2 regions of the Micromonospora sp. SL4-19 genome follow, and region 1 is predicted to be linked to the other one. Evidence: riboswitches for the same ligand, from Rfam matches in the RefSeq annotation. Region 1 holds a riboswitch; the other holds the start of a gene.
The links. A riboswitch is a leader RNA that binds a small molecule or an ion and turns the genes downstream of it on or off. The one in region 1 is predicted to bind cyclic di-AMP.
Positions count from the first base shown of each region.

Region 1 (4,667 bases):
TGCGGGATCATCATCTGGGCGAACATCACGTCCGCGTCCCCGAACGAGGCGCCGGCGGAGGGCGAGCCGCTGCCCGCCGCGCCGGTGCCGTGGCCGCCGGGGGCGGTCGAGTGGTCGGTGCCGCCGCAGGCGGCCAGGGCGAAGGCGGCGGCGACGGTCGCGCCGGCCAGGGCGGCCCGACGCACGAGGGTACGAGTGAACACGGTTGAACCTTTCGGTGTCGGAACGGACGCAGCGAACGGCGGACGCGGGTCACCGGCTCCTCCGGTTCACCCGCGCCGGGGCGTCCTATCTGCGCAGCACCGACGCCGTCGCCAGGCGCAGCCCGTACGGCCGGGGCGGCGGGGCGCGCGGCCCGGCAGCGGCCCGGTACGGGCCACCGAGGGTCGGGGCGGCGACCCGCGACCGGGCCCGCAGCAGCACGGCGACCAGCAGCGCGACGGCGAACGCGCCGAGCACCGCCAGGCAGACGCTCCACCCGGAGGGATCGCCGCCGAGGTCGCGCAGCGGCAGGGCGCTCCCGTGGCAGCCGTCGCCGGAGCAGTCCTCGACCACGCCGACCGAGCCCGCGACCGGGTGCCCCTCGCCGTGCGCGATGGCGTGGCCGGCGGAGGCGTGCGCGCCGTGACCGAGAGTGTGCATGGCGGTCAGCCCGACCAGGGTGCAGAGCAGCAGCAGGAGCCGGACCCACCGTCCGGTCATCGCCGTCTGCGTACCCATGTCGACCACGGTAATGGGTGCGGCCGGCCGGGCCGGACGGAACGGCCGGGTGGCCGATCGTCGCCAGGGGCCCTGCCCCGACCTCGCTACCATTCCCGGCGACGACCCCCGGCGCCGTGTGCCGCGCGCCTTCGCCGGCCCGGCCATCCGACCGGGCCGGTGCCACGCATCCCGTTGTGAATCGTTGGGAGACACGCCATGGGCGCCGACCACACCCGTCCCGCTCCGTCCGCCCCGCCCCGGGTACGACGGATCCTCGTGGCGGCGGTGGTCCCGCTCTTCCTGGTCACGGTGGTCGCCGCGCTCGTGCTCTGGCCCCGGGACACCCGGCAGCCGGCGGGCGACGCGGACCTGCCGCGCTACCACGGCACGGTGACCCGGGTGGTGACCGAGCCCTGCCCCCCGACACCGGACACGCCGGAGGGCGGCCCGGGCGGCTCCACAGGCCCGTGCGGCACGGTGACCGTGGCCGCCGAGCAGGGCCCGGACGCCGGGCGGCAGGTCGAGGCGCCCGTCCCGGCCGGCCCCGGGGCGCCCCGGGTCGAGGTCGGCGACCGGATCGTGCTGGTCGAGCTGACGGACCCGGCCGATCCGACCACGAAGAGCTACCACATCGCCGAGCACCAGCGCGGTACGCCGCTGGTCTGGCTGGCCGTGCTGTTCGCCGTCGCCATCGTGGCGTTCGGCCGCTGGCGCGGGCTGGCCGCGCTGGGTGGTCTGGTCGCGAGCTTCGCCGTCCTGCTCGGCTTCGTGCTGCCCGGGATCGGTGCCGGCCAGCCACCGCTGCTGGTGGCGATCGTCGGCTCCGCGCTGATCATGTTCGTGGTCCTCTACCTCACCCACGGGATCAGCGCGCAGACCTCAGTGGCGGTGCTCGGCACCCTGGGGAGCCTGGTGCTGACCGGGGTCCTCGGCGCCCTGGCCACCGCGGCCACCCACCTGACCGGCTTCGGCAGTGAGGACGCCACCACGCTGTCGATGTTCCAGCAGGACGTCGACCTGCACGGGCTGCTCCTGGCCGGCATCATCATCGGCTCGCTGGGTGTGCTGGACGACGTCACCGTCACCCAGGCGGCCACGGTCACCGAGCTGGCGCACGCGAACCCCGGGCTGTCCCGCAGGCAGCTCTACCGCGCCGCCACCCGGGTGGGCCGCGCGCACATCGCCTCCACGGTCAACACCATCGTGCTGGCGTACGCGGGCGCGTCGCTGCCGCTGCTGCTCCTGCTGATCGCCGACTCGCGCCCGATGAGCGAGATCCTGACCAGCGAGTTCATGGCTCAGGAGATCGTCCGCAGCGCGGTCGGCACGATCGGTCTGATCGCCGCCGTACCGCTGACCACCGGCCTGGCCGCGCTGGTCACCACCGCCGGCCGGCGCGCGGTGGACACCGAGCCGCCGAGGCCGCCGGCTGCCCGACCGACGGTGGAACGGAACGACGCGCTGGAGGCGCTCGGCGGGGCGGTCGCCGGCCGGCACGGCCCGGAGAGGAGCACGGAGGTCACATGGTGAAACTCCGCAGCGTGACCACCGACTTCGAACGCGACACGGGTCACGCAGGGCTACGGCGGAATCGCGCTATTGGTCGGCTTCCGGACGTAGCTCGCGGCGAGTGCTCTCGGGTAACCTCACTGCCGGTCACCGCCGAAGGCGCGCTGCGGCGCCTGCGGTGCCACCGCCCAATCGCCTGCGGGCGAGCCGGGGAACCAGGTACCTGGGGTGAATCCGCGCCAGCGGTAGGGGCCACTTCCGTCCCGAACCCGGCAGCTAACCCGGTCGGCGGTCAACGGAAGGGAACTTTGTTGACGGCACCCCTGCGCCGCTGGTTGACACCTGTGGTGGCCGTGCTCGCCGCCTTCGCCATCGTCGCCGGGCCGACCCCGGCCATGGCCGCGCCCCCCAGCCCCACCCCGTCCGGGCACGAGGAGGACGACGATCCTCCGCTCATCACCGAAGCCATCAGCACCGCGAACCGCGGCTACCTCCAGGCCAAGGCGAAGCTGGAGAAGTCGAAGAAGCGCCAACTCCAACTGGCCCTCGAGATCCAGTCGGCGCGGGCCGATTACGACGCGCTGCGGCCCCAGGTCAGTCAGCTCGCCGCGCAGTCGTACCGTACCGGCCGCATCGGCGCGCTGGCCGTGCTGCTGGAGAGCCGCTCGCCCGACTCGTTCGTCCAGCGAGCCGCCGCCCTGGACGAGATGAACATGGTCAACGCGCAGAAGCTCGCCGAGATCAACGCGGCGCGGACCCGCGCGGAGCAGGCCAAGCTCGCGCTCGACGCCGAGGTACGCGAGCAGCAGAAGCAGTACAACACGATGGCCCGCGAGAAGGCCGAGGTGGAGAAGGCGCTGGCGCTGGTCGGCGGCCGTGGCTTCACCGGCGGCCTGGTCTCGGCCACCTCGCCGGTCGCCCGGATCGGTCCCGGTCGGACCGCCGACGGGGACTGGAAGCCCGAGTCACGCACTGCGAAAGACCCGACCACCTCGGGCTACATCACCCCACGCACCCTGCACGCCTACAAGGAGGTCCGACGAGCCGGCTTCAACCGCTTCGCGGGCTGCTACCGGCCCGGCGGCCCGTGGGAGCATCCCAAGGGCAGGGCCTGCGACTTCTCGTTGCAGAAGAGCGGATTCGCGCCCTGGCACAACGACGACATGCGGATGTACGGCAACAACGTCGCCGCCTTCCTCATCCGCAACGCCGACCGCCTGGGCATCTACTACGTGATCTGGAACCGGCAGATCTGGTTCCCGGCGACCGGCTGGAAGTCCTACAGCGGGCCCTCCAACCACACCGACCACGTACACATGTCGCTGCTCTAGTCGACGTGGCACGACGAGGGCCGTCCCGCGACCGCGCGGGGCGGCCCTCGTCGTCGAAGACGGGGTCAGCCGGAGACGGCCGTGGGCGGCACCTGGTTGGGCATCGTCGTGGTCGGGGTGCCGGCCGCGACCTCGGCCACCGTCCGCACCGCGCCCGCGCTGAGCCGGTACGACATGCCGACCACCCCGCACCGGCCGGCGGCCACCCGCTCGGCGAGCACGGCGGACCTGGCCAGCAGCGCCTCCACGGTCTGCGCGATGTGGATGTCGACGATCCCGTCCACGTCCGCGACGCCCTCCCGGGCGGCCCGGCGCAGGCTGGGCACGACGGCGTCCACCAGGGCACCGAGGTGCCCTGGCGGGGGCGTACCGGTGGCGGTCGCCTCGCGGGCGGCCTGCACCGCCCCGCAGGAGTCGTGGCCGAGCACCACGACCAGCGGGACGCCGAGCACGGTGACCGCGTATTCGACGCTGCCGAGCACCTCGGGGCCGACGGTGTGGCCGGCGGTCCGGACCACGAAGAGGTCGCCGAGCCCACGGTCGAAGATGATCTCGGCGGCGAGCCGGGAGTCGGAGCAGCCGACGATCACCGCGAAGGGGTGCTGGCCGTCGGCGACGGCGGTCCGATGGCCGGCATCCTGATTGGGATGACGAGGTACGCCGGTGACGAAACGGTTGTTGCCGGCGTACAGCTCGGCGAGCGCCTGTCCGGGATTGGGCGGCGTCAATGCAGTCACCTCGTCCTCGCGGGAAACGACCTGGTCAGCCCGGCCGGCGGCGGACACGGCCTCGCAAACCACCGTCACACGCAGGTCAAGATACGTCAAGATTTACGTGATATGCATTTCATGTGTTGACGGACCCCTGACCACCTCTACGCACGGCCCCGGTCGGGCGGAACCGGAGCCATCAGGCCGGGTGCAGGGGAAGCACACCCGGGGGCCATACCATGACCACCATGGCGACGACAGCGGGCGAGAACGGGAGCGGCCGGAACTGGACCTTCCTCACCAACCACGGGCACGTGCTGCTGGCCATCGCGCGCAACCCGACTGCGCGGCTGCGGGACGTGGCCGACGAGGTGGGGGTGACCGAGCGGGCCGCCCAGGCGATCGTCGCCGACCT
Region 1 covers NZ_JBLROB010000001.1:667,205-671,871, forward strand. Annotated here, with positions in the region: gene ACNAVT_RS03065 (DUF305 domain-containing protein) at 1-203, opposite strand, end outside; gene ACNAVT_RS03070 (DUF6153 family protein) at 289-720, opposite strand; gene ACNAVT_RS03075 (YibE/F family protein) at 919-2,232, shown strand; cyclic di-AMP (ydaO/yuaA leader) riboswitch at 2,387-2,517, shown strand; gene ACNAVT_RS03080 (coiled-coil domain-containing protein) at 2,523-3,542, shown strand; gene ACNAVT_RS03085 (carbonic anhydrase) at 3,608-4,270, opposite strand; gene ACNAVT_RS03090 (helix-turn-helix transcriptional regulator) at 4,492-4,667, shown strand, end outside.

Region 2 (4,667 bases), on a different contig from region 1:
GCGAGCTGAGCCTGACCGAGTGCGTCAACCGCTCGGACGCGCTGGTGTCGGACGTCTCCGGGGTCATCTCCGACTACCTCTACTCCGGCAAGCCGTACGCGGTCACCGACATGGGTGCCGACGGCGCGCAGTTCGTCGAGCGCTTCCCCCTCGCCGGCTCGGGTTACGTGCTGCGGCGGGACATGTCCAACGTGGACGAGGTGCTGACCGAGCTGCTCGACACCGACCCGAAGGGGGCGGACCGTTGGGCCACCCGCACCCGCTACCTGGGCGACTTCCCCGCCGAGTCGTACGCCGAGGCGTTCCTCGGCGCGGCCCGCCGGCAGCTCGAAGCGGACTGGAACCCGCCGGGCGCGCGCGCCGCCCAGGACGGCTCGCCGCTCGCCCCCGTCACCTGACCGGTGGTCAGCGGTACCGGTCGAGGAGGGCGAGCAGGGCCTCCGGGTCCTCGACGTGTGCGTTGTGACCGAGCCCCGGCAGCGTGGCGACCGGGACACCCAGCTCCTTGAGCTGCGCGTCGGTCACCATCTGGTCCTGCTCGCCCCGGGCCAGCAGCACCGGCACATCGGTTGCGGCGAGCAGGGCCGGCAGCCGCGGCTCTCCCACCGCGAACGCGGCCGGGTCCATGGCCAGCCGCCAGCGGCCGTCCTCGCGGCGCAGCCCGGCCTCCACCACCGGGTGGTCGGGTGCGAGGAGCCCGACCAGTCCGGAGACCCGCAGGTAGCGGCGGGCCGCCTCGTCCCGGCTCGCGAACCAGGTCACCGGCCGCTGGGCCAGCTCGCGGGCCTTGTCCAGCTCGGCCGGGGTCCACGCGACCTTGATGCCGAGCCCGACCACCGCGTCCACCGGCAACCGCAGCGACCGCGCGGCCAGCGCCAGCGCCACCACCCCGCCGAGCGAGTGCCCGACCACCACCAGCCGGTCTCGGGGGCCGAGCCGCTCGGCCACCGGGCCGAGCCCCTCCAGCACCCGGCGGGCCAGCGCGTCGAAGGAGTACGCCGGCAGCGGCGGCGACCAGCCGTGGCCGGCCAGGTCGGGGGCGAGCCAGCGCCCCGCCCACCGGTGCTCCAGCAGCGGCGCCCAGGGCAGCCACACCTCGCCGGTGGCGCCCATGCCGTGCAGCAGCAACAGATGGCGGGTACCCGTCTCGTCGGCCATACGGCGCAGTGTGCCACCGGACGGACACCACGCGCGAGACCGGGCAGGTACGACGTCGGGCACCGGCTCACAGGAGCCGGTGCCCGACGGAGGAGCGGGGTGCGAGGGATCAGGCCGAGTAGCCTCGGGTGGCCGCCCAGTTCGCCAGGTCGATGGTGCTGATCCAGTACGACGGGAGCGCCGGGTTCGCCGAGTCGGCGATCCGGGCGGTCCGGCCGTCGTTCTTGTAGCCGACCACGGCGATGTAGTGGCCGCCGGGGAACGAGTGCCAGCCGCCGTCGGTGTCGGTGGCGGAGCCCGCGATGTTGACCACCACACCACGGCCGTCGGTGATCGCCTTGACCAGGTCGGCCTGGAGCTGGTCCATCTGGGCCGGGGTCGCGGCCTGGCCGGGGATCATGTGCGTCTTGTACGGGCTGCCCTTGACCATCTGGTTGAGGCCGCGGGTGGTGTCCTCGGCCGAGTTGGTGCCGTTCTCGCCGGCGTTCAGCGGGCCGGCCATCGCGTCCTGGGTGGTCTCGACGCCGCTCGCGCTCAGCGCGTTGCGCACCGCGGCCGGGCCGCAGTTCCAGTAGGCGGTCTGCGCCTCGTAGCTGTAGTCGAGGACCTTGGTCGACGGCGGCTTCGGCTTTGCCTTGGGGGTCACGTCCGGGTCCGCCTTGGTCGTGCTGGGCTTCGCCGACGGCGACGCGCTCGGCGAGTCGGACGGGGACGCGGACGGCGAGTCGGACGGGGACGGGGCAGCGGCGGCGGCCAGCGCCTCGCCGTTGGTCGCGACCTCAGCGGGCTGGGGAGCCAGCTCGGCGACGGCGGCCGTGTGCTCCTGGCGGACGGGCGCGTCGTGGCCGTTGGCCAGCGCGGCACCGGTCCCGCCGGCCAGCACGAGCGCCGCGGCGGAGCCGGCGACGATCTGGTACGAGCGCCGGGTCGCGAGGCGCCGCAGTTGACGGTTCAGCCGCGGTTGACGGTTCAGACGATGCTTCACGTGTTCCTCCACGGTTTTCCTGAGCGGGCACACGCCGGCCCGACACGCGGAGGAGCTCACGCGCGTTCCTGGGCGGGGTGCCGCGGGAAGGGGACGAGCCCGGTGGACCGGGCTGCGGGGGCGGTTACCGGTGGTCGACTCGCCGGTCAGGCGAGCAACGGCACCACCACGCCGTGGAGGCGGGGGGAGGATCGGGGGGTCGATGGCACGAGGATGGCACTCCTTCCACGGCCGCCTACCGGGTTAGCTGACGGATTCGGGCGGGAAGTACGCCCTACCGCGGGCCGCAGCTCGCGGATTCACCCCCGTGTTGCAATGGGTCCCCGGTTCGTAAGATCACGATTAAGCGGGTCGGAGCGGCGTCGCCTCTTGCGATCGAAAACCGCACCGGACGCGCCGACAGTACCGGTGGGTACGCCCCCTGCCAAGCACTCCCACCTGCTTAAACATCCAAATCACGCCGTCGACCAGAACAGCTGGTAACTGATTTCACTCAATGGGACGAGCAGTTATCACGGGACTGACGGGCGAGAATCAGACATCGGGTGGACGACCTACCTGAATTGCGGGGGTCGATCGTCCGAGCTGATCCGGATGACCGTTTCCGAAACCAGCGTGACGGGGATCACCCAAATTTCGTAACGATTCAGCCGACCCGCGCCGGACGCCAACGGGTGGCCCCGGCACCGGCCGCGCCGGCCGGCACCGACGTGCGGGCCCGGCTCGCCGGCTCGGTACGGCGTACCGGGATCCGGCCGGGCCGCAGGGCCTCGGCCGCCGCGTACGCCTCCGCGGCCAGGGTGCGGGCCGCCTCGGCGGCCAGCTCGGCGTCGCGCCAGGCCCGCTGTTCCCGTTCGGCGGCGGCCCGCCAGCCGGCCCGCCGGCCGTCGCGTACCGCCCGGGCCAGAACGATCTCCTGTTCGGCCGGGTGCCGGCGCGGATCCCATCCGTTGCGATGGGCGAGGACGTCGGCGAGTTGCCGGGCGGTCAGGTCGCCCCGCCAGTGCGCCTCCATCGCGGCGTGGTGCAACCACCGCTCCCGGGCCGCGTACTCGGCCGGCGTACGCGGGGTACGCGGCGCGGGCAGCACGGCGGTGCCGGCGAGGCGGCGGGCCGCCGCCTCGGCCTCGTCGTACCCCTGCCAGGCCCGGTCGGCCGCGTCCTGGGCGGCCAGCCACTGCTCGCGGCGCCGGCGGGCGGTCTGCGCGGCACCGCTGGCGGCCACCGCCACCTCATCGGCGTACCGGCTCAGGTCGGCGCGGCGGGCCGCCTCCTCGGCGGCCGGATCGGGGGCGACATCGGGCGGCGTGTCCCGCTCCGGCCGGGCGAGCAGGGCGGCGAGCACGCCCAGCGCGAGCACGAGCAGGGCCGACCAGATGGCGACGGCCTCGGGGACCTTGGTCAGGAAGTGGTAGAGAACGGTCTGCTTCATGATCGGCACCTCACGGGACAGGCGTGGTGGAGAGGTCCGCACGGCCCGTGGGGCGGGGGCGCGGCCGGGTACCGGGCGCCGCCGGGCCACAGGGGGTGCGGGGTGAGGTTCGGTGGTGCGGCGAGGGCGGGCCGGAGGCCCACCCGGCTCGTCAGCGGGCGGGCGGGGCCCGGGAGCCGACGGTCGCCGGGAGCAGCCCGACCAGGACGCGGAGCCGGTCGACCGGAACGACCACGACGCCCCGCTGGGCCACCGGGTCCGGCGCGCCGACCGGGACGACCTGCCGCTCGCCGGTGCCGGCCGCGCCGGTGTGGGATGCCCTCGGCCCGATCCGCTCGGCGGAGCCGGTCGCGGCCCCGGCCGAACCGGCCCCGGTCGGCGGCTCCGGCGAGGGCGACCGCTGACCGACGGGGTCGGCGGCCCGGTCGGACCAGTGGATCACGGCCCGGAGAGCCGGGTCGGCGCCGGGAGCCACGAGGTGCCCGGCCCGGAGGGCCGAGGTGTCGACCGGGCCGGCGGCGGTGCGGGGAGCCGCCGGCGCCGCCACGGCCGAGGCGACGGGCAGCGTGGCGGCACCGAGCGAACAGGCGACGACCACGGCCAGGCTGGCGAACACACGGGCCGCCCAGCGCGCCACCCACCACACGGGACAGGTGAGCGCGATCGGAAGCACGTCCCCAACCTACCGTCGAGGCTGCCGTACGGCACCTGGCCGGGCGTGTCGCACGACCCGGACCAGGCCACCGACCAGCGTGGACGGTGGTGCCGGCTCAGTCCGGGTCGCGCCGCCCGGCGTACTCGATCGATCTGGGCCGCGGCACGCGGGCCTCGACCGGCCCGACGGCGGCTGGCGACGGCGCGGCGGGGCGGGCCTGCGCGCGGACCCGGCGGGGGCCGAGCCGGCGCATCATCGGCATCTCCACCCAGCGGTGCAGGGCAGCGGCGAGCAGCAGGTTGACCAGCAGGAAGCCGAGCACGGCGAGCAGTCCCCACCAGCCGCGCCAGCCCCGAGCCCCCGCGTCCCAGTGGCCGGTGAGCCGCAGCACGGTCTGCATCACCAGCACGTGCACCAGGTAGAAGGCGAAGGAGACC
Region 2 covers NZ_JBLROB010000013.1:89,213-93,879, forward strand. Annotated here, with positions in the region: gene ACNAVT_RS18010 (CDP-glycerol glycerophosphotransferase family protein) at 1-398, shown strand, start outside; gene ACNAVT_RS18015 (alpha/beta fold hydrolase) at 406-1,158, opposite strand; gene ACNAVT_RS18020 (C39 family peptidase) at 1,268-2,155, opposite strand; cyclic di-AMP (ydaO/yuaA leader) riboswitch at 2,361-2,502, opposite strand; gene ACNAVT_RS18025 (hypothetical protein) at 2,790-3,575, opposite strand; gene ACNAVT_RS18030 (hypothetical protein) at 3,727-4,248, opposite strand; gene ACNAVT_RS18035 (acyltransferase family protein) at 4,346-4,667, opposite strand, start outside.
Region 2: it holds a riboswitch for cyclic di-AMP, as region 1 does, so the genes downstream of both, ACNAVT_RS18020 (C39 family peptidase) here and ACNAVT_RS03080 (coiled-coil domain-containing protein) in region 1, are expected to answer to the same signal.